Regions from separate parts of the Variovorax sp. LG9.2 genome, predicted to be linked through region 1. Evidence: predicted binding sites of a transcription regulator. Region 1 holds the regulator's gene; the other holds the start of a gene.
The links. Region 1 encodes FNR, which switches genes on or off when oxygen is low (the NO sensors DNR and NnrR bind a similar motif). Its sites were predicted from a motif close to TTGATNNNNATCAA; they were not measured.
Positions count from the first base shown of each region.

Region 2: the regulator FNR is predicted to act here: its motif matches at 6,154-6,167, upstream of QN413_RS13945 (DUF2892 domain-containing protein).

Region 1 is NZ_JASJXB010000010.1:97,006-107,641, forward strand. Features, by position in the region: gene ccoN (cytochrome-c oxidase, cbb3-type subunit I) at 1-1,317, shown strand, start outside; gene ccoO (cytochrome-c oxidase, cbb3-type subunit II) at 1,336-1,977, shown strand; gene QN413_RS12815 (cbb3-type cytochrome c oxidase subunit 3) at 1,989-2,126, shown strand; gene ccoP (cytochrome-c oxidase, cbb3-type subunit III) at 2,137-3,063, shown strand; gene ccoG (cytochrome c oxidase accessory protein CcoG) at 3,060-4,490, shown strand; gene QN413_RS12830 (FixH family protein) at 4,509-4,811, shown strand; gene fnr (fumarate/nitrate reduction transcriptional regulator Fnr) at 4,816-5,529, opposite strand; gene QN413_RS12840 (sulfite exporter TauE/SafE family protein) at 5,746-6,456, shown strand; gene QN413_RS12845 (universal stress protein) at 6,502-7,329, shown strand; gene QN413_RS12850 (sensor histidine kinase) at 7,516-8,229, shown strand; gene QN413_RS12855 (Acg family FMN-binding oxidoreductase) at 8,226-9,335, shown strand; gene QN413_RS12860 (DASS family sodium-coupled anion symporter) at 9,332-10,636, shown strand, end outside.
Region 2 is NZ_JASJXB010000011.1:150,574-161,209, forward strand. Features, by position in the region: gene QN413_RS13905 (type IV pilus twitching motility protein PilT) at 1-289, shown strand, start outside; gene QN413_RS13910 (PilT/PilU family type 4a pilus ATPase) at 321-1,457, shown strand; gene QN413_RS13915 (NAD(P)-dependent oxidoreductase) at 1,481-2,404, shown strand; gene QN413_RS13920 (BON domain-containing protein) at 2,422-3,192, opposite strand; gene QN413_RS13925 (SIS domain-containing protein) at 3,189-3,797, opposite strand; gene QN413_RS13930 (YraN family protein) at 3,846-4,217, opposite strand; gene rsmI (16S rRNA (cytidine(1402)-2'-O)-methyltransferase) at 4,251-5,237, shown strand; gene QN413_RS13940 (glutathione S-transferase) at 5,234-5,956, opposite strand; gene QN413_RS13945 (DUF2892 domain-containing protein) at 6,220-6,399, shown strand; gene QN413_RS13950 (DUF599 domain-containing protein) at 6,411-7,091, opposite strand; gene QN413_RS13955 (YeeE/YedE family protein) at 7,101-7,538, opposite strand; gene QN413_RS13960 (YeeE/YedE family protein) at 7,550-7,984, opposite strand; gene QN413_RS13965 (ArsR/SmtB family transcription factor) at 7,984-8,307, opposite strand; gene QN413_RS13970 (MBL fold metallo-hydrolase) at 8,421-9,302, shown strand; gene senA (selenoneine synthase SenA) at 9,666-10,636, opposite strand, start outside.

The DNA of each region.
Region 1 (10,636 bases):
GCATGGCCCGAAATGAACCTCGGCGTGCCATGGCTCAGCTACGGCCGCCTGCGACCGCTGCACACCAACGCGGTGATCTTCGCCTTTGGCGGCTGCGCCTTGATGGCGACCAGCTTTCATGTGGTGCAGCGCACTTGTCAGGTTCGCCTCTTCGCACCGAAGCTCGCGTCGTTCGTCTTCTGGGGCTGGCAGGCGGTGATCGTCTCGGCCGCAATCAGCCTGCCGATGGGCTTCACGCGCGGCAAGGAATACGCGGAACTCGAATGGCCGATCACGATCGCCATCGCGGTCATCTGGGTCGCGTATGCCATCGTCTTCTTCGGCACCATCGGCCGCCGCAAGGTGCGCCACATCTACGTGGCCAACTGGTTCTACGGTGCCTTCATCATCGCGGTCGCGCTGCTGCACATCGTCAACGGCGCGTCGATGCCGGCGGGCTGGATGAAGAGCTATTCGGTCTACGCCGGCGTGCAGGATGCAATGGTGCAGTGGTGGTACGGCCACAACGCGGTCGGCTTCTTCCTGACCGCCGGATTCCTCGGAATGATGTATTACTACATCCCCAAGCAGGCCGAGCGCCCGGTGTACTCGTACCGCCTGTCGATCGTGCACTTCTGGGCGCTGATCTTCACCTACATGTGGGCCGGCCCGCACCACCTGCACTACACCGCGTTGCCCGACTGGACGCAGTCGCTCGGCATGGTCTTCTCGCTCATCCTGCTGGCGCCGAGCTGGGGCGGAATGATCAATGGCGTGATGACGCTGTCGGGTGCATGGCACAAGTTGCGCGACGACCCGATCTTGCGCTTCCTCATCGTGGCGCTGTCGTTCTACGGCATGGCGACTTTCGAAGGTCCGATGATGTCCATCAAGAGCGTCAACGCGCTCAGCCACTACACCGATTGGGGCATCGCCCACGTGCACTCGGGTGCGCTCGGCTGGGTCGGCTTCATCTCGATGGGCTCGCTCTACTACCTGATCCCCCGGATGTACGGCCGCACGACGATGTACAGCGTCAATGCCATCGAGGTGCACTTCTGGACCGCCACCATCGGCGTGGTGCTCTACATCGCCGCCATGTGGATCGCCGGCGTGATGCAGGGCCTGATGTGGCGCGCCATCAACGCCGACGGCACGCTGACATACACCTTCGTCGAGAGCGTCAAGGCGACCTATCCCTTCTACGTGGTGCGCCTCATCGGCGGGCTGTTGTACCTGAGCGGCATGTTGGTGATGGCCTGGAACGTCTGGATGACGGTGGGATCGGGCCGCTCGGTTCGCGTTGCGATTCCGCCAATTGCCCTGGCCCATGCGTGAAGCACACAAAGAAAAATCATGTCTTCCAAACCCACCCTCCGGCCCGCCCTCAAAACCGGCTTCACCCATGAAAAGGTGGAGACCAACAACCTGCTGATGATCGTGCTGATCCTGGTCACCATCGCCATCGGCGGGCTGGTCGAGATCGTGCCGCTCTTCTTTCAGAAGTCGACGACGGAGCCGATCGTCGGGCTGAAGCCGTACACCGCGCTGCAACTGGCCGGCCGCGACATCTACCAGCGCGAGGGTTGCTACAACTGCCACTCGCAGATGATCCGACCCTTTCGCTCCGAGACGCTGCGCTACGGGCACTACTCTGTCGCAGGCGAGTTCGTCTACGACCATCCGTTTCAGTGGGGCAGCAAGCGCACCGGGCCCGACCTGCACCGCGTGGGCGGCAAGTACAGCGACGAGTGGCATCGCATTCATCTGAACAACCCGCGCGACCTGGTGCCGGAGTCGAACATGCCGGCCTATTCGTGGCTCGCAACCAACCAGGTCGATGCGGAGGCGATGCCCGCTCACATGCGCGCCTTGCGCCGTGTCGGCGTGCCCTACACCGACGCGGAAATCGCATCGGCCACCGCAGACACCCAGGGCAAGACGGAGCTCGAGGCGACCATCGCCTACCTCCAGTCACTGGGCCTCGCGCTCAAGTAAAGGAGCACACCATGGACATCACCACCCTGCGCGTTTTTGCGACCGTCGCCTGCTTCGTACTCTTCATTGGCATCGTCGTGTGGACCTATTCGAGCCGCAACACACGCCGCTTCGAAGAGGCCGCACAGCTGCCTTTCGAGCAGGACTGAAAGACACGCCATGAACGATTTCATCAGTAGCTTCTGGGCCAACTATGTCGCCGTCTCGGCCGTCGTCAGCATCGTGGCTTGCGGTCTGCTGCTGTGGGTCACGGCACGCGGGCGCATCGCGCCGACCGACGACAACACCACCGGCCACGTCTGGGACGAAGACCTGCGCGAGGCCAACAATCCGTTGCCGATGTGGTGGGTCGGGCTGTTCGTCATCACGATCATCTTTGCCTTCGTCTATCTGGCCTTTTTTCCGGGGCTGGGCAGCTTCAACGGCAAGCTCGGATGGAGTGCCGTTGGCCAGTACGAGGCCGAGGTTGCCCAGGCCGACAAGGATCTCGTTCCCGTTTATGCGGCATTCCAGACGATGCCGGTCGAGCGGATTGCCGGCGACCCCAAGGCGATGGCCATCGGCGAGCGGCTCTTCATGAACAACTGCTCGCAGTGCCACGGGTCCGATGCACGCGGCAGCAAGGGCTTCCCGAATCTGACGGACGTCGACTGGCTGCATGGCGGCACGCCGGACAAGATCATCGAAACCGTCACCAAAGGCCGCATCGGCGAGATGCCGCCCATGGCGGCCGCGGTCGGCACGCCGGACGACGTCAAGAACGTCGCGCAGTACGTGCTCAGCCTGTCGGGTCGCTCGACCGACTCGGTGCGCGCCGGGCTGGGCAAGTCGAAGTTCACCGCCTGTGCGGCCTGTCACGGCATCGGTGGCGTCGGCAACCAGGGCATCGGGGCACCGCGCCTGAACGACGAGATATGGCTGCACGGCTTCGGCGAGAACGCCATCGTCGCGATGATCAACGGCGGCAAACACAACGTCATGCCCGGCCAGGAAGGTCGCCTGACCGAAGCGCAGATCAAGGTGGTGGCCTCGTACGTGTGGGGGCTGTCGAACAAGGCCGTTGCATTGCCTGTCGTACTGCCATGACCGTACCTGCCCCAGCCCGCAAGATCATTCCGATCGTGCCCGTGGCGGAGGAGGCCGGCGGGCTCTATGAAGCGACCAAGAAGATCTATCCGCGCAGCGTGCGCGGCAAGTTCGCGCGCTGGCGCTGGGCGATGGTGTTCGTCACCCAGCTGTTTTTCTACGCCACGCCCTGGTTGCAGTGGGGCGACCGCCAGACCCTGCTGTTCGATCTGGTCGCGCGGCGCTTTTACGTCTTCGGGCTGGTGTTGTATCCGCAAGACCTGATCTACCTGTCGGGGCTGCTGGTGCTGTCGGCGCTGTCGTTGTTTTTGTTCACCGCGGTGGCCGGGCGGCTCTGGTGCGGGTACGCGTGCCCGCAGACGGTCTACACCGAGATGTTCATGTGGATCGAGCAACGGATCGAGGGCAGCCGCATCGCCCGCATGCGGCTCGACGGCGAATCGTTCTCGGCCGAGAAGCTGGTCAAGAAGTGGTTCAAGCATTTCATCTGGCTCGGCATCGCGATGTGGACGGGCTTTACCTTCGTCGGCTACTTCACGCCCATCCGCGAGCTGGGCATGGAGTTCCTGCAGACGCGCATGGGTTCGTGGGAAGTCTTCTGGGTCTTCTTCTACGGTCTGGCCACCTACGGTAACGCCGGCTTCATGCGCGAGCAGGTCTGCAAGTACATGTGCCCGTATGCACGCTTTCAGAGCGCGATGTTCGACAAGGACACGCTGATCGTCAGCTACGACTTGCCGCGTGGTGAACCGCGTGGCGTGCACGCCAGGGCACAGGACGCACGCACCCAGGGCCTGGGCGACTGCATCGATTGCGGCCTGTGCGTGCAGGTGTGCCCGACCGGTATCGACATCCGCGAGGGTCTGCAGTACGAGTGCATCGGCTGCGGCCTGTGCGTCGACGCCTGCAACACGGTGATGGACCGCATGGCGCAGCCGCACGGGTTGATCCGCTACGCCACGCAAAACGGGCTGGCCGGTGGCTGGAGCGCGGTGCAGGTGCTGCGGCGTGTTTTTCGCCCGCGCGTGCTGATCTATGGCGCCGTGCTGTTGGCCTTGGGCGTTGGCTTGCTCGCGAGCCTGGTGGTGCGCGTGCCGCTCAAGGTCGACGTGGTGCGCGACCGTACCTCGCTTGCACGTATCGCCGATGGCGGCAGGCTCGAGAACGTCTATCGGCTGCAGATCATGAACGCGACCGAGCGCTCGCAGCGTTACCGCATCGCTGCCAGCGGACTGAAGGGTCTTGCCGTGGCGACGCCCAGCCAGGCGGTCGATGTCGGGCCGGCCGAGTCGCGCTGGGTGGCGGTGCGGCTGCAAGTGCCTGCAGAAGATGCACCACCCGGATCGCACACCGTTTTCTTCAACGTGCGGTCCGCCGACGGTGCCTCGCAGGTCTCTGAAAAGGCCGTGTTCCTCATTCCCCGATAACCGACTGGAGACTTGAAAATGAGCGCGCTTCCTCCTGCTTCCAAAGGTTCCGGACCGTGGTGGAAATTCCCGCTGGTCTGGCTCGTGCTGGGCCTGCCCGCCGTGGTGGTGGTCGGCAGCCTGACGTCGGCCTGGATCGCGATCAGCACGGCAGACCCGGTGGTCGAAGAAAACTACTACCAGAAGGGCCTGGAGATCAATCGGACGCTGGCGGGCAAGTCGGCTGGGCCGGTGGCCGACAAGGCGCTGGTGCCGGCCGAAAAGGGCCGCAACCACACCACGACGCCGGTGCAGGACATGCCGTCGCCGCCGCCGCGCTAGCGCCTCACACCGTCGGGTTGATCATCCTGCGCAAAGCATCGGCGTCGAGGATCCGAACATTCCGCATGTCGACTTCGACGATGCGGTCGTCCACGAACTTGGACAAGGTGCGGCTCACCGTCTCCAGCTTGAGCCCGAGGTAACTGCCGATTTCTTCGCGCGTCATGCGCAGCATCAGCTCGGACTTCGAGAAGCCGCGCGCGTGCAGGCGTTCCACGAGGTTGAGCAGAAAGGCGGCCAACCGCTCGTCGGCACGCATGCTGCCCAGCAGCAGCATCACGCCGTGCTCGCGCACGATCTCGCGGCTCATGATCTGGTGCACATGGCGCTGCAGTGAAGTGACCTCGCGCGACAGCTCCTCGATGCGGTCGAACGGCATCACGCAGACCTCGGCGTCTTCGAGTGCCACCGCGTCGCAGGTGTGATGGTCGTTCACGATGCCATCGAGTCCGATGATCTCGCCGGCCATCTGGAAGCCCGTGACCTGATCGCGACCGTCTTCCGATGCCACGCGAGTCTTGAACACGCCAGTCCGAATCGCATAGAGCGAGGTGAACCGCTCGCCATTGCGAAAGAGGGTTTCGCGGCGCTTCACCTTGCGACGCGTCGCCACCAGGTCGTCGATGCGCGCAAGCTCTTCCGGGTTGAGGCCGACCGGCATGCACAGTTCGCGCAGGTTGCAGTTGGAGCATGCGACTTTGATGGTTTGAGGTGTCATGGCGGCTGTCTCTTTGCGGCAGGTGGTGCGGTGAAATGTGCAGCGTGGCAAAGCAAGCGAAAGCGCCGCGCTGCTCCGCTCGATTCTCCGTTCGGCTTTTGTGTCCGCGTTGATGCAGATCAAGTGGCGTTCGAATGATCGAACGCAAAGTCGCAGCACCATGAACCGCTGTCGCCGACCATCGCTGCTCACGCTCTTTCGGCAGCGCTATTGATCATGCAAACCGCACTGGCCGCATCCGCGCTGTTGATGGGACTGGCGGGTGGTCCGCATTGCGTGGCCATGTGCGGTGCGGCGTGCGCGGGTGTCGTGCGTGGGGTGGGAGTTCGACCCGGCCATGGCGTCATCGCGATCACGCCCGCTGCTTTGCCGATGGCGCCGTTGCTGCTCCAAGCTGGCCGGATGGCGGGCTATGCGGCAGCAGGCGCACTGGCCGCTGCCACCGTGCAAAGCCTGACATGGGCCAGCGTGAATGTCTCCGCGCTTCGCGGCCTTTGGATGCTGTTCCACGTGGTCGTGATGGCCTGGGGCGCGGTGCTGGCCGTGACCGGGCGTCAGCCGCTGTGGTCGCAACGGGTCGGCCGTCTCCTCGCAGAGCGATTGCGCGCCTTGACGGGCTCTGCCGCCAGCGTGTTCGCGACCGGTCTTGCATGGGTCGCCATGCCGTGCGGCCTGCTGTATTCCGCGCTCATGCTGGCGAGCCTGGCCAACGGTCCGCTGCAGGGCGCTTTCATCATGGTGCTGTTCGCGGCCGGCAGCGGTGCGTCGTTGCTCGTCGCGCCCTGGCTGTGGCACCGCTTTGCCATCGGCTTGGGCGCATGGCGCCAGCAATGGGGAACCCGGCTCGCCGGCGTCGCCTTGCTGGTCATCTCCGTGCAGGCGGTCTGGATCGATCTTGCCCACCAGATCGATGTGTGGTGCCGCTGAAATACGTGGTGTCTCTTTCGTACCTCGACAACTCAGGAATTTGCAATGACAACCCCTAAATCGATTCTGGTTCACCTCGACAGTTCAGCCCGCACCGCCACGCGCGTCGAGCTTGCACGCAAGCTGGCAGAGACCTTCGGCGCCCAGGTCACCGGCATGCCGTGCACGCTCTCTGCGCTGGTGCGCTACCCCTCCGCCCTCGAAGGTGCGGCCGAAGCCATGGCAATCATGCTGGCGCTCGACAAGCAATCGCGCGACAAGGCGTACGCCACCTTCATGGCTGCCGGTGGCGACTCGCCGCACATGCATTGGGCCGAGCCGATGAGCGATGCGCCCTGGGGCTTCGGCCGCCGCGCGCTCTATGCCGACCTTTTGATACTCGGTCAGCGCGATGGTGACAACGCTTACGACGGCGAGCTGCCTGCCGAGTTCGTGTCCACCGTGCTGGTCGAAAGCGGCCGGCCCGCGCTGGTGTTGCCTTACATCACGACAGGGTCGGTCGACCCGGTCGGGCGCACGGTGCTGGTGGCATGGAAAGAGACTCGCGAAGCTGCCCGTGCGGTGTCTGCCGCGCTGCCCTGGCTGCAAGGCGCGGCGCGCGTGCATGCGGTCTGCTACGGCGACGAGGCAGAGTCGCAACTACGCTCGCTGCAGGACTATCTGAATTCGCATGGCGTGACCGCGACGATGCAGGCCGGCGTGCAAGGTGAAGGCGACGCCGGTGCGCAGCTGCTGTCGCTGGCCGCGGATGTCGGTGCCGATCTGCTGGTGATGGGCTGCTACGGACACAGCCGCGCACGCGAGTGGGTGCTCGGTGGCGTCACGCGGACGATTCTGCAATCCATGACGTTGCCTGTGCTCATGTCGCATTGAGGGGTTGAGCCAGAGCAGCGTCAACGCACATGAGGCTTCTTGACATTTGCTCGGCCAAGGTCGCCGAGCCTTGATCTGCATCAAGCCCTGCAACGCGGCACGCAGCAGACTGCGATGAGCGCATGCCGGCAACCACGGTTCGCCGCGAGCATCCGCTTTTCAGCCATTGATCGAGGAACCCTCCGGATGACGCCCGAACGCAATTCGATCCAGACCCACGGAGAGTCCCGCGCCCGATACCTCGGCGACCTGGCGACTCACCTTCAGCGCATCCGCGAGCAGGAGCGCGCGCTGCTCGCCCGCGAACTGCACGACGAACTGGGTGCCATCCTGACAGCAGCCAAGCTCGACGTGGCTTGCCTTAAGTCGCGTCTCGAACATGCGTCGCCCGAGATCGATCGGCGCCTTCAGCATCTGGCTGAAATGCTCGGTCGCGGTATCGCATTGAAGAGCCGGGTGGTCGAGGGACTGTGTCCGTCGTCGCTGGCCAACCTGGGCCTGGCGTCGTCGCTGACCATCCTGTGTCGGGACTTCAGCCTGAGTTCGACGATTGCGGTGACGACTGCGATCGAAGAGGCCCGCGGCGACGACGCGAGTGAGCTGGCCATCTATCGTCTGGTGCAGGAGTGCCTGACCAACATCGGAAAGTACGCCTGCGCCAGTACGGTTTCGGTCACCCTGGTCGATGCGGGAAAGAACATCCTGGTCGAGGTGCTGGACAACGGCATCGGGTTCGACATCGAACAGGTGGCTTCGTCGCGCTTCGGCCTGGCCGGAATGCGCCACCGGGTTCAGGCCTGCGGCGGCCGCCTCACGGTCACGTCGGCTCAGGGGCAAGGTACGCACGTCATGGCGATGTTGCCGAAGGTGGTGGTCGAGAGCGCGAAAGTGATCGCATGACTCCGGCTCTGGCATCCCTCACGCGACGGCGCTTTGCGACCGTGGGCGCTGTGCTCCTGAACGCCTGCTCCTTCGACGGCCGTGAGGCGAGCTATGCCGATGCGGTGCGAAGCACATGGCACCGGGATACGACCGAGGCGACCAGTGGCCGGCCGCTCTTCGAAGAACTGGTCCGCTGTGCCACGTTGGCACCGTCGAGCCACAACTCGCAATGCTGGAAGTTCGCGATACAGCCGCAGTCCATCTCGATTCTTCCGGATCTGTCGCGCAGATGCCCGGCCGTCGATCCCGACGATCACCATCTGTTCGTCTCGCTCGGCTGTGCCGCGGAGAACCTGGTGCAGGCGGCGTCGGCGCATGGCCTGCAAGCCGATGTCGTCTTCGATGCAGGCATGGAGGGCGACGCGCTGCGCGTTCGGCTCGAGCCGACCCGGGCGATCCGGTCTGACCTCTATGCGGCGATCTTCGACAGGCAGTGCACGCGCACCGACTACGACGGCCGGCCGCTGACGGTCGACGAACTTGGATTGCTGGAACGCGCGGGCACACGCAACGGCGTTCAGATGCTGATCCTCAGCGACAAAGCCGCGACAGAAAAAATGCTGGCGTACATCGTGGACGCCAACACGCGGCAGATCGACGACCCGGCTTTCGTCGCTGAACTCAAGCAATGGCTTCGCTTCGGCGACACGGAAGCCGTCCGGTCCGGCGACGGACTGTTCTCCGGTGCGTCCGGCAATCCGACGGTGCCGCGATGGCTCGGCGAAATGCTCTTCGCCCGCTTCTTCACGCCTGCGCGCGAGAACGACAAGTACGCGAGCCAGGTGCGCAGTTCCGCCGGCATCGCCGTCTTCGTCTCCGAGAAGAACGACAAGAGGCACTGGATCGAAGCAGGGCGCTGCTACGAGCGATTTGCGTTGCAGGCGACCGCCCTGGGGATTCGCAATGCGATGCTGAATCAGCCGGTCGAGGTCGCGAGCGTGCGGCCCGGGCTCGCGCGTGCCTTTGGATGGGGCGACCGGCGGCCCGACCTCGTGGTGCGCTTCGGTCGCGGACCCGCGATGCCTCGGTCCTTGCGGCGCCCGCTCGAAGCGGTGTTGGCATGACCACCGCAGTCGAGGCGCAAGCGATCGCGGCAGCGATTGCGCCCGCCGTCGCGCCAGGCAGCGATGTCGTCAAGCGCGCCGGGCTGGTCGCCGCCTTCAGCGCGCTCGTTGCGATCGTCTCGCTGCCAGCCGCGACGGGCCTTCCTGCCGCGGGTCAGATGATGCTGGGCATCCTCGCCTTCGCGGTGATCGTCTGGATGACCGAGGCGCTCGACTACGCGGTGAGCGCGGTCGTCATCGGCGCGCTGATGGTGTTCTTGCTGGCCTTCACGCCGGATGCGGCCAAGCCCGTGACGGCGGCCACGGCGGCAACGGCGGCAATGGGCACGGGCGCGGCACTCAACCTCGCCTTGTCCGGCTTCTCGAACAGCGCGGTGGCACTGGTCGCTGCAGCCTGCTTCATCGCCGCGGCCATGACGGCCACGGGGCTCGATCGGCGCATCGCGCTGGTGGTGTTGTCGCGGGTGGATGCACGCACCAATCACATCGTCATCGGCGCGATGGGTGTGGGCTTTTTACTGTCTTTCATCGTGCCCAGCACCACTGCACGCGTCGCATGTCTGGTGCCGATCATGATGGGCTTCATCCTGGCCTTCAAGGTCGAGAAGCGAAGCCGCTTCGCCGGCCTGCTGGTCATTACCGCTGCGCAGACGGCGAGCATCTGGAACATCGGCATCAAGACGGCGGCCGCGCAGAACATGGTGGCCGCCGGCTTTATCCAGAAGCAGTTTCAGACCACCATCAGCTGGACCGAATGGTTCGTTGCCGGTGCACCGTTTTCGGCGCTGCTGACCATTGCGCTCTACTTCATCATGACGCGGATGATGCGGCCGGAGATGTCGGAGATCGCCGGCGGCAAGGAGACGATTCGCCGGCAGCTCGAAGCCATCGGCAAGATGACTGCGAACGAGTGGAAGCTGCTGGCCATCGTGCTGACGCTCCTCGGGTTCTGGGCGTCTGAAAAAGCGCTGCACGACTTCGATACCGCTTCCACCACCATCGCCGCCATCGCATTGATGCTGCTGCCGCGCGTGGGCGTGATGAACTGGAAGACCTCGCAGAAGGGCTTCCCGTGGGGCACCGTGGTGCTCTTCGCCATCGGCATCAGCGTGGGAACGGCACTGCTGCAAACGCGCGCCGCCGGCTGGCTCGCCAACCTGATCGTGCAGCACCTCGGCTTGCAGAGCGCCAGTGCCTTCGCCATCCTGATGCTGTTGTCGTTGTTCCTCATCGTCATCCATCTCGGCTTTGCGAGCGCCACGGCGCTGGCGTCCACCATGATCCCGATCGTGATCAGCGTG
Region 2 (10,636 bases), on a different contig from region 1:
CCGCGCCATGCTGTCGGAGTCGCTTCAAGCGGTGATTTCTCAGACGCTGTGCAAGACCAAGGACGGCCAGGGCCGCGTTGCGGCGCACGAGATCATGCTGGGCACGCCGGCCATTCGCAATCTGATCCGCGAGGGCAAGGTTGCGCAGATGTACTCGTCGATTCAAACTGGCAGCGGTCAGGGCATGCAGACGCTCGACCAGAACCTGACCGACCTGGTGCGCCGCAGCGTGATTTCATCCGCCGAGGCACGCGGCAAAGCCAAGATCCCCGAGAACTTCCCGGGCTGATTTTTTTTCTGGATTTCTCCGGAGCAGACACATGGAACGCGATCAGGCCAGCCAGTTCATCAACGAACTGCTCAAGCTCATGGTGAGCCGCAACGGCAGCGACTTGTTCATCACCGCCGACTTCCCGCCGGCCATCAAGGTCGACGGCAAAGTGACCAAGGTGTCGGGCCAGGCGCTCGGTTCGCAGCACACGCTGGCGCTCACCCGATCGGTCATGAACGACCGCCAGACGGCCGAGTTCGAGCGGACCAAGGAATGCAACTTCGCGATCTCGCCGACCGGTGTCGGGCGCTTTCGCGTCAACGCATTCGTGCAGCAGGGCAAGGTCGGCATGGTGATGCGGACCATTCCCGCCAAGCTTCCGACCATCGACGGCCTCGGTATGCCGCAGGTGCTCAAGGACGTGGCGATGACCAAGCGCGGCCTGACCATCCTGGTTGGCGCCACGGGCTCGGGCAAGTCGACCACGCTGGCCGCCATGATCGACTGGCGCAATGAAAATTCATACGGCCACATCGTGACTGTCGAAGACCCGGTCGAGTTCGTGCACCCGCACAAAAACTGCGTGGTAACGCAGCGCGAAGTGGGCATCGACACCGACAGCTGGGAGGCCGCTCTCAAGAACACGCTGCGCCAGGCGCCCGACGTCATTTTGATGGGCGAAATCCGCGATCGCGAGACGATGGAGCATGCCGTCGCATTCGCCGAAACCGGTCACCTTTGCATGGCGACGCTGCATGCCAACAGCGCCAACCAGGCGCTCGACCGCATCATCAATTTCTTTCCGGAAGAGCGCCGCAACCAGTTGTTGATGGACTTGTCCCTGAACCTGCGCTCCCTGGTGTCGCAGCGCCTGATTCCGACCGAAGACGGCCAGGGGCGCATCGCAGCGGTCGAGATTTTGCTCAACACGCCCCTGATCTCCGACATGATCTTCAAGGGCGAGGTCGGCGAGATCAAGGAGATCATGAAGAAGAGCCGCAACCTGGGCATGCAGACTTTCGACCAGGCGCTGTTCGATCTGTTCGAAAACAACGCGATCACTTTCGACGACGCCATTCGCAATGCCGATTCGGCGAACGACCTGCGTCTGCAGATCAAACTGAACAGCCGGCGCGCCAAGTCGCAAGATCTGTCTGCCGGCACCGAGCATTTCGCCATAGTCTGAGCTCGCGGCGCTAAGCTCGGGGCATGAGCAGCCTCAATACCAAAATCTATTCCCTCGTCCCTTCGCACAAGGTCGCTTTTCTCGGCCTGGGCGTGATGGGTTACCCAATGGCCGGGCACCTTGCTTTGGCGGGGCACAGTGTGACGGTTTACAACCGCACCGCCGCCAAGTCCGCTGCCTGGCAAAAGGAGATTGCTGCAGCGGGCGCGGTGGCCAAGCTCGGTCATGCGGCCACGCCGCGCGAAACCGTGGCCGATGCGGACATCGTTTTTTGCTGCGTAGGCAACGATGACGATCTGCGCTCGGTGGTGCTGGGTGCCGATGGCGCTTTTGCGGGCATGAAGAAGGGCTCGGTGTTCGTCGACCACACCACGGCCTCGGCCGATGTCGCGCGCGAGTTGTCCAAAGCTGGCCTGGCTCTGGGCCTGCAGTTCATCGATGCGCCGGTGTCGGGCGGGCAGGCGGGCGCTCAAAACGGCGCGCTGACCGTGATGTGCGGTGGCAACGCCGCCACGTTCGCACAGGTCAAGCCGGTGATCGACGCCTTCGCACGCGCGGTGACCCTGCTGGGTGAAAGCGGTGCGGGCCAGTTGGCGAAGATGGTCAATCAGATCTGCATCGCGGGACTCGTGCAGGGATTGTCGGAAGCCATCGCCTTCGGCCAGCGCGCCGGTCTCGACATGGAAGCGGTGCTCGGTGTCATCAGCAAGGGCGCAGCGCAGAGCTGGCAAATGGAAAACCGCGGCAAAACGATGATCGAGGGCAAGTTCGATTTCGGCTTCGCGGTCGACTGGATGCGCAAGGACCTGGGCCTGGTGTTCGACGAAGCCAAACGCAACGGCGCGCAGCTGCCGGTGACGCAACTGGTCGACAAGTTCTACGCCGAAGTGCAACAGGCCGGCGGCAAGCGCTGGGATACTTCCAGCCTTATCACCAGGCTGAAATAGGAACAGCGCTCGCTCTGCTAGCGAACCGGCGTGGTGCTGGCGCCGCCGCTCGGCGCAGGCAGCGGCTCCATCGGCGGCAGCGGGACGTTGGAGCGTGAGGTCGGGGCGGGCGACACGCTCGAGGGCGACGAGACCGGTGCCGGTGCGCTGTTGGCACGCGTCTGATTCGCCAGGTCCGCGTCGCTGACGATTTCGACCACACGCACCACGCGGTCGACCCCCGAAACACCGCGCGTGATATCGGTCGCGCGATCGGTCTCGCGGCGGGTCGCGATGCCCATGATGTAGACGGTGCCGCGCTCGGTCACGATCTTGAACGAGTTGGCGAAGATGTCCTTGGCGTCGAGCAACGATGCCTTCACCTTGCCGGTGATGTAGGTGTCGTTGGAACGCTGCGGGAACGAACTCGACGGGCCGACCACGAGTTCATTCACCACTGACCGCACGTTGTCGACGCGGCGCAAGACCTCTTCGGCGCGACGCTTGTCGGCCTCGCTGCCGACGGTACCGACCATCAGCACCTGCCGGTTGAAACTCACCAGCGTGACGTTCATGTCGTCGTTCGCGATCTCGCGGATGCGTGCGGCGCCGCGCAGTTCGATGCCCTGGTCGTCCAGCTGGGCGCCGGAGCTGCGGCGATCGGTCGCGACCAGGCCGGCACCAGCCGCCGCGGCTCCGCCGATGACCAGCGGCACGCAGCCGGAAAGGCCGGCCACCAAGGCGGCGCCCAGCGTGAGTGCGGCCATCGCCGTGGCGATGCTGCGGGTCGATGTCGTTGGAATCGTCATGTGGAACCTTCCTGTTCTCCGAGTAATTGGGCGTCCACTCCGTCGCACAGGCAATGCAGCGCGAGGAGGTGGACTTCGTGGATGCGTGCCGCGCGTTCGTGCGGCACCGTGACCTGTACGTCTGTTTCGCGCAATGCGCGGCCTATGGCGCCGCCACTGCCGGCCGCATGGCCCAACAGCGCAACGACGGTCATGTCGCGCGCATGCGCCGCCGTGACCGCCGCCAGCACCGCGGACGACTGGCCGCTGGCGCTGAGCACCAGCAACACGTCGCCGGCGTGGCCTAGCGCCCGCAGCTGGCGCGCAAAGCGGTCGCTGTCGATGGCGCCAGGCGTGTCGGCCGCCGGATCGGTGGCGTCACCGGGCAAGGCGATGGCGGCGAGCTCGGGTCGCTCGCGCTCGAACCGGCCGACGAAGTGCGCAGCGAACTGCGCTGCCAGCAGCCCCGACACGCCGGAGCCACAGGCCAGCACCTTGCCGCCGCTGGTCACGCAGGCCAGCAGCGCCTGCATCGCTTGCGAAATCGGTTTGCTGAGCGCCGGGCCCGCCTGGTATTTGAGGTCGGCGCTGTCGATGAAGTGCTGCTGTATCCGTTGCTCAAGCATTTGGGGTCGGATGATAGCGACAGGCACTGCAACAAATCGTTCGATCCATTAGTGACCCGCGTCGAAGGCGCCTTTCAGCCACTCGATTTTTTCCTCGACCAGCACCACATCGAACCGGCACGGCGGCAGTGTGCGCAGCCGGCTGAGGTAGTGGCGCGCGGCGAAGATGATGCGGCGCTGCTTGACGCCGGTGATGCTGCCGCCAGCGCCGCCATGCGTACCGCTCGCTCGCTGCCGCACCTCCACGAACACGAGTGTGCCGTCGCGTGGATCGCGCATGATCAAATCGATCTCGCCGCCGCCGCGACCCGGCGTTCGATAATTGCGGGCGACCGGTACCAGTCCGGCGTCCTGCAGGTGTTCGAGCGCGGCGTCTTCGGCTGCATCGCCACGCTGCTTGGTGGTTTTAGTTGTCGCCATCCCTGCGATCCTGTTGTTGTCCCGGAGAAACCATTGGCTTCAATCACCGCCGCGTCGTTCGGCGCAGCCCTCTCGGCCGCTGGCGATGCCGCGGGCAGACAGGATTATCCCCAGAGCACGCTCTACGTCGTCGCTACGCCGATCGGCAACCTGGCCGACATCACGTTGCGCGCGCTGCATGTTTTGCAGATGGTCGACGCTGTCGCCTGCGAAGACACTCGGCATACGCAAAGCTTGTTGCGGGCCTATGGCATCGACCGACCCGGCGGCCAGTTGCTCGCGCTGCACCAGCACAACGAAGCCGAAGGGGCGCAGGGCGTCATCGCACGCCTGTCTCAAGGCGAACGCATCGCGTATGTGAGCGACGCCGGCACGCCGGGCGTGAGCGATCCCGGCGCGCGGCTGGTGGCTGCCGTGCGCGCAGCCGGGCTTCGCGTGCTTCCCTTGCCGGGCGCGAGCGCCGTTACCACGCTGATCAGCGCTGCGGGTCTCGTCGCGGGTGGTGACGACAGCAGCGCTTTCGTCTTCGCGGGCTTTCTGCCAAGCAAGGCTGGCGAACGCGACACGGCCGTGCAAGCGCTCGCGTTGGAACCGCGCGCTGTCGTCTTGCTCGAAGCACCGCACCGCATCGAAGCCGTGGCCAGAGCGCTGACCGTGCTGGGCGACCGGCGGATCACTATCGGTCGTGAACTGACCAAGCAATTCGAAGAGATCGTTACCCTGGCTGCCAGCGAGCTACCGGCGTGGTTCACCGCGGGACGAGACCGCACGCGCGGGGAATTCGCACTCGCTTTGCATCCGATGACAGTCGCTGTCGATGATGGCGCGGAAGGCGAACGTGTGCTGCGACTGCTGCTCGAAGAGCTGCCGGTGAAGACCGCCGTGCGCCTCGCCGCGGAGATCAGCGGCGCGCCGCGCAATGCGCTCTACGACACTGCGCTGCGCATCCGCAAGGACGGGAGCAGGCGTGATGGCGACCACCACACGAACAGCGATCTCGACGACGAGCCGAGCGATTAGCCGTCAAGTTCCGGGTAGTGCCTGAAGATGCCCTCTTCGTTGAAGGCGATGCGGCGCGGACTCTGCAGATAGGCGTGCACCCGCTCGCGGCGACTCACATTGCCGTGAAGCTTGGAAACGAGAGGCGTGTCGGCCAGAACGCGTGCAGTGGCTTTGGGAAACGCATAGCGCAGACCGGCGACCAACTGGAACAGCGACAGGTCCGCGTAGGTGAGCGCACTGCCAACCAGATGCAGATCGCCAGCCGGATTGCGTTGCAAGATCTGCTCGAACCATCCCAGGAACTTCGGCATGCGCTCTTCCCGAAAGGCCTTGGCACGCTCCAAGGCGGCAGCACGCTGGTCTTCGTAATAGGCATCGACCGAGATCGGATGGTGCGTGTCGTGTGCCTCGGCCACCGCGTCGGCGATGGTCAATTGCAACTGATGCGTCCACAGCCCATCGACCTCGCCCGCGAGGCCGAGCCGCGACCCGAGGTATAGAAGGATGGCGGCGGTTTGCCCGACCACAACTTCGCCATCGACAAGGAACGGCGGCGCGAACGATGCGCGCGGATTCTTCGGATCTTGCAGGCTGCGCCCCAGCGCCGCTTCAACACCACCCTTCGCAGGCGATTGACGCGCGACGTCGACGTACTCGGCGCCGGCAGCTTCGAGCGCCAGTCGCACGAATTCACCGCGGCCCTGAATGGTCGGCCAGTAATGCAATCGATAAGCCATAAGCAATCTTCTCAGAACTTGCCTGCATGCATGCAGGCAAGCCGAGGGGACCGACGTTGTCAAAGGGGTGTGCGGTTCATCGGCGCAAAGCAACTTCCCGGCCAAAGAAAAACCCGCTCCCAAATAGATCGTGCGGGTTGAAACTTGGGCCTTGTTGGCCTCTGAAGTTCGACGCGGCCATCCGACAGCCTGATTTATTGATCCACATCACATGCCAGTCCAGCTCGCAGCGCCATGGTGATGATTGTCCAAAGGAACAATAAATGAAGCCCAACGTCGGCACCGCTGACCGCATCATGCGAATCGCAATTGGCCCGGGCTTGATCGCGGCCAGCGTACTCGGCACCATCGGCAAGGCTAATCATGGGCGGGGCCCTTCGCTGACGCAGGCAGCCCATGCCATCGCCGGGTTTGAAGAGTTCTCGCAGGTACCGCCTAACTGAGCGGCTGTCGATCAGTTGGAACGGATTCCCAAATACGCCGTGGAGTTGGGCGATCCGCTGGCGGCTACCTTGTCGAATCGGACCAGGACGAGGACTAAAACGGTCGCCGCGACCGGCCCTGCGAAGGGGTGGAGCAGGCAAGCAAGGATCGGGGCTACCAATATAAGGTGACGCAGACCCCAGCTATACAACAAGCCGGCGCGACGCACGTAGGCGATGCCGGCCTGATTCCAGCGCTTGCGCAATGCGGACTCCACCGGCATGCCGCTGATGAAACCCACATGGTTGTAGTAGCGAACAGCCATTGCCGAGCACACCAGTGAGGCGAACAGCAACGCAAGCAACAGGAGCTCGAGCACCAGCTTCGGAGTCAGGCTCGGCAGCATCGCCGCTTCATCCAGGCTCGCATGCAGTGAGGGTGCAGCAAGAGTGACAGTGCCGATCAATCCAAGCATCGCTGTCGATGCCGTCATGGTCGCCGACATCAGCGAGTTTCGCAGCGTCTGCACCGCGAGAATCTCCGAGCCAGGGTTCTGCGACACGGCAATGAACCAGTCTTCCCGCAGCGCCGCATGCGCGCTGCGTGCCATGCGCTCGGGGCGGCGTCGCTGCGCGACCATGAGCACCGTCTCGTACGCCATCAACACTGCGATGGTCACCAGAGTACTCAGCCAGGCGAGGACGGCGGACATCGCTCTGACTCAGGTGGGTCGAAGGCCGGCAGGCTGCTTGCGACGCTCGAGCAGTTCGAAGGCGCCCATGCCCACGAGCATCGCCGCTACGAAGACAAGCGCCTTGACCTCGCCCATTCCCAGTGCGACCAGACCGGGCCCAGGGCAGAAACCGGCGACACCCCATCCGATACCGAATACGACGCTGCCGATCAGCAGACGACTGTCGATGTCCCGCGCCGTGGGCAACTTCATCGGCGCACCGAGGAATGACACGGTGCGCTTGCTGGCCAGCGCGAACGCCAGCGCTCCGACGGCAATCGCGCCCGCCATCACAAAAGCCAGCGAAGGGTCCCAGGCGCCACCCAGGTCCAGGAAGCCCAGCACCTTGGCCGGATTAGCCATGCCAGACACGATGAGGCCAAGTCCGAAGACGAGGCCGGCCAGCAACGATGTAAAAACGGTCATTCAATGTCTCCTCAGTTGCCAAGCCAATGGCGGATGATGAACACGGTCGCGAAGCCAGCGACCATGAAGGCCCCAGTGGCGACCATCGATCTCGGCGACAAACGCGCCAACCCGCACACGCCATGTCCACTGGTGCAACCCGACCCGTACCGAGTGCCCACACCCACCAGCAGGCCGGCGATCACCAAAGCACCAAAAGACGCATCGATTCGGGGTTTGGGAAGCGCCGCGACCAACTCATAGACCCAGGGCGCACCCACGAGGCCCAGCACGAATGCGGCACGCCAGGCCAGGTCGCCCTTGTTCGGCTTGAACAGCCCGCCGATGACGCCACTGATACCGGCGATGCGGCCGTTCAGCAGCACGAACATCGCCGCGGCCAGACCTATGAGCATCCCACCGGCCAAGGTGGACCAGGGGGTGAATTCATTCCAGGCGATGGACATCATTGTTCCTTGGGACAGTAGAGCCGGTAGAGCACGGCCAGGATCTCGAGCAGGTTTGGGTCGGCGACGCTGTAGAAAATGTTCTTGCCCTGACGGCGCGTGCTGACGACCCCCTCTGTGCGCAGCACGCCGAGCTGCTGTGAAAGCGTTGGTTGACGGATCTCCAGATGTTCTTCGAGTTCACTGACGCACATCTCGCCTTGCGCAAGCTGGCACAGCAGCAGCATGCGCTCGACGTTGGCCAGCAGCTTGAGGGCGCTGACAGCCTCGTCTGCGGCATGGCGGAGGACTTCGGGATCGATGACGGTTTTCGGGCGTTTCATGGAGCGTCAGTGCAGCAGTATGTTGAGCGGACAGCAGGTCAATCGGTTCTCTTCATTATATTTATATATATACTATACTTCAATAGATCGAAAACCAAAAATCGGAGTTCACTATGAACGCTCGAATCACGACACAAGCCTTCTTCGACCCGAAGACCTGGACAGTGAGCTATGTTGTGTGGGACCCCGCCACGCAGCGCGCCGCGGTCATCGACCCGGTGCTCGACTACGACTTCAAATCGGGCCACACCAGCACCACCTCGGCGGATCAGGTGCTGGCCTATGTCGTCGAACACGCGCTTCATGTCGACTGGATTCTCGAGACCCACGCGCACGCGGACCATTTGTCCGGTGCGCGCTACCTGCAGCAGCGCGTCGGTGGCCGCATCGCCATCGGCGAAAACATTCGGACGGTGCAGGCCACCTTCAAGAAGCTCTACAACCTGGAGCGCAGCTTCCTTCCCGACGGTAGCCAGTTCGACCACCTGTTCAAAGACGGTGAAACGTTCCGGATCGGCGAGGCCGAGGCCACGGCGATGCTGGTGCCCGGTCATACCCCGGCCGACATGGCCTACCTCATCGACGATTCAGTCTTCGTCGGCGACACGCTTTTCATGCCTGACGTCGGCAGCGCTCGCGCCGATTTCCCCGGCGGGGAAGCACACCAGCTGTACCGCTCGATGCACCGCCTTCTGGCCCTGCCTCCCGAGACGACGATGTATGTCTGTCATGACTACCCGCCGGCTTCGCGGCCTGCCCGCTGGCAAACGACGGTGGCCGAGCAGAAAGCCCTGAACATCCATGTGCGCGACGGCATCACCGAAGACGAGTTCGTCGCGATGCGGCAGGCACGCGACGCCACGCTAGAAGTGCCGACGCTCATCTTGCCGTCGATCCAGGTGAATGTTCGCGCTGGGCACCTGCCTCCGGCGGACGAAAACGGTGTGTCTTACCTGCGCATCCCGCTGAACACGTTGCCCATCCACGGCCGATAAGTGTCTCAAGCGGCGGGTGGGCCTATCCGGGCATCTGGGAGCATCGTGACGATGGATGCACTTTTCATGAACTCGCAGCCGCCCGAGACGGACCAGACTCTTCGAGTTGCCAAGCAGCGACGTCAGCCGCTGAATCAACGGGTTCCCTGCAGTCATTGGGATCCAGTGGAGCAACAGCGCGCGGCGCAATCAACGCTCTTAATCGAGGAGTCTGTATTTCATCGCACCTTAAGTGCGCCGCCATCGTCGCGCTCACCCTACCCTCAATGAATTCCCACCCTGCTGACACGTCGCGCCAAACCGAGGTCACGCGGCAAGGGTCCGACGTCATGCCCTTCAGGTAGAAGTCGACGACCCACGCCTTCACCAAGACCGCTGGGGGCAGCTGCGAAACCCCGCGAACACATCGCTGCGGTCCGCTGGAAAGAAGTTGCGGTAGCTTGGATGCTTCATGTGCTGCACAGTCGCGAACGATCCTCCGCGCAGCACCGACCGGCCATCGAACCATGGCTGCGAATAGTCGCGGTAGGGGTGCGGGACGAACCCCGAATACGGTTTAAACGGACTCGCAGTCCACTCCCAAACCTCACCCCATTCGAAGACTTCTCCCTGCTCAACAGCCAGTTTCGCAGCGGTTTCCCATTCGGCCTCGGTTGGCAAGCGGCGGCCAGCCCAACGGCACCACGCTTCGGCCTCATGGGCCGTGATTTGCACGGCCGGTGCCAACGGATCGATAGGTAACCAACGACCGAACCGAGATCGCTCCCATCCACCGTGCCCGCGCCGCAGATGCAGCGGATGCGTTGCACCGCTGTGCCGCCGCCAATCGCGACCGGCCGGCGTCCAGGTCCTGTCATCTGTGTAGCCGCCGCCGTCGACGAAGGCGAGGAAAGCGTCCCATTTCACCGTCGCCCGGTCGATGCTGAACGCAGACACTTCGATGTTTGCAGCGCACAGTTCGTTATCAAAAGCGAAGCCGGCGTTGTCCACTCCGACATGTCGCAGCCCGCCCGGAATGTCCCACGAACCCGAGGCGACCGCCCGGCGCGGCGCGCGACCCGTCATGCCAGGGCCAAGATCGATGCCAAGCCGCTGCGCCATGAAGTGCCATGCTTCCCGATGCATGTCTTCATGGAACAGGACGAGCCGAAAGAAGTACAGGTCTTCTTCCTTGGTGCTGCAAGCGCGGAGCAACGTCAGTGTGGCCTCACGCACTGCCGTTAGATAGCTGCGCGTGGCCGCAGGGTCGGGCAGCGCAAGTTGCCAGCGCAGGCCATGCGCGACGTTCGACGAGTCATAGAGCGCATCGGCGCGCGGCAGCACTGATGTGCGTC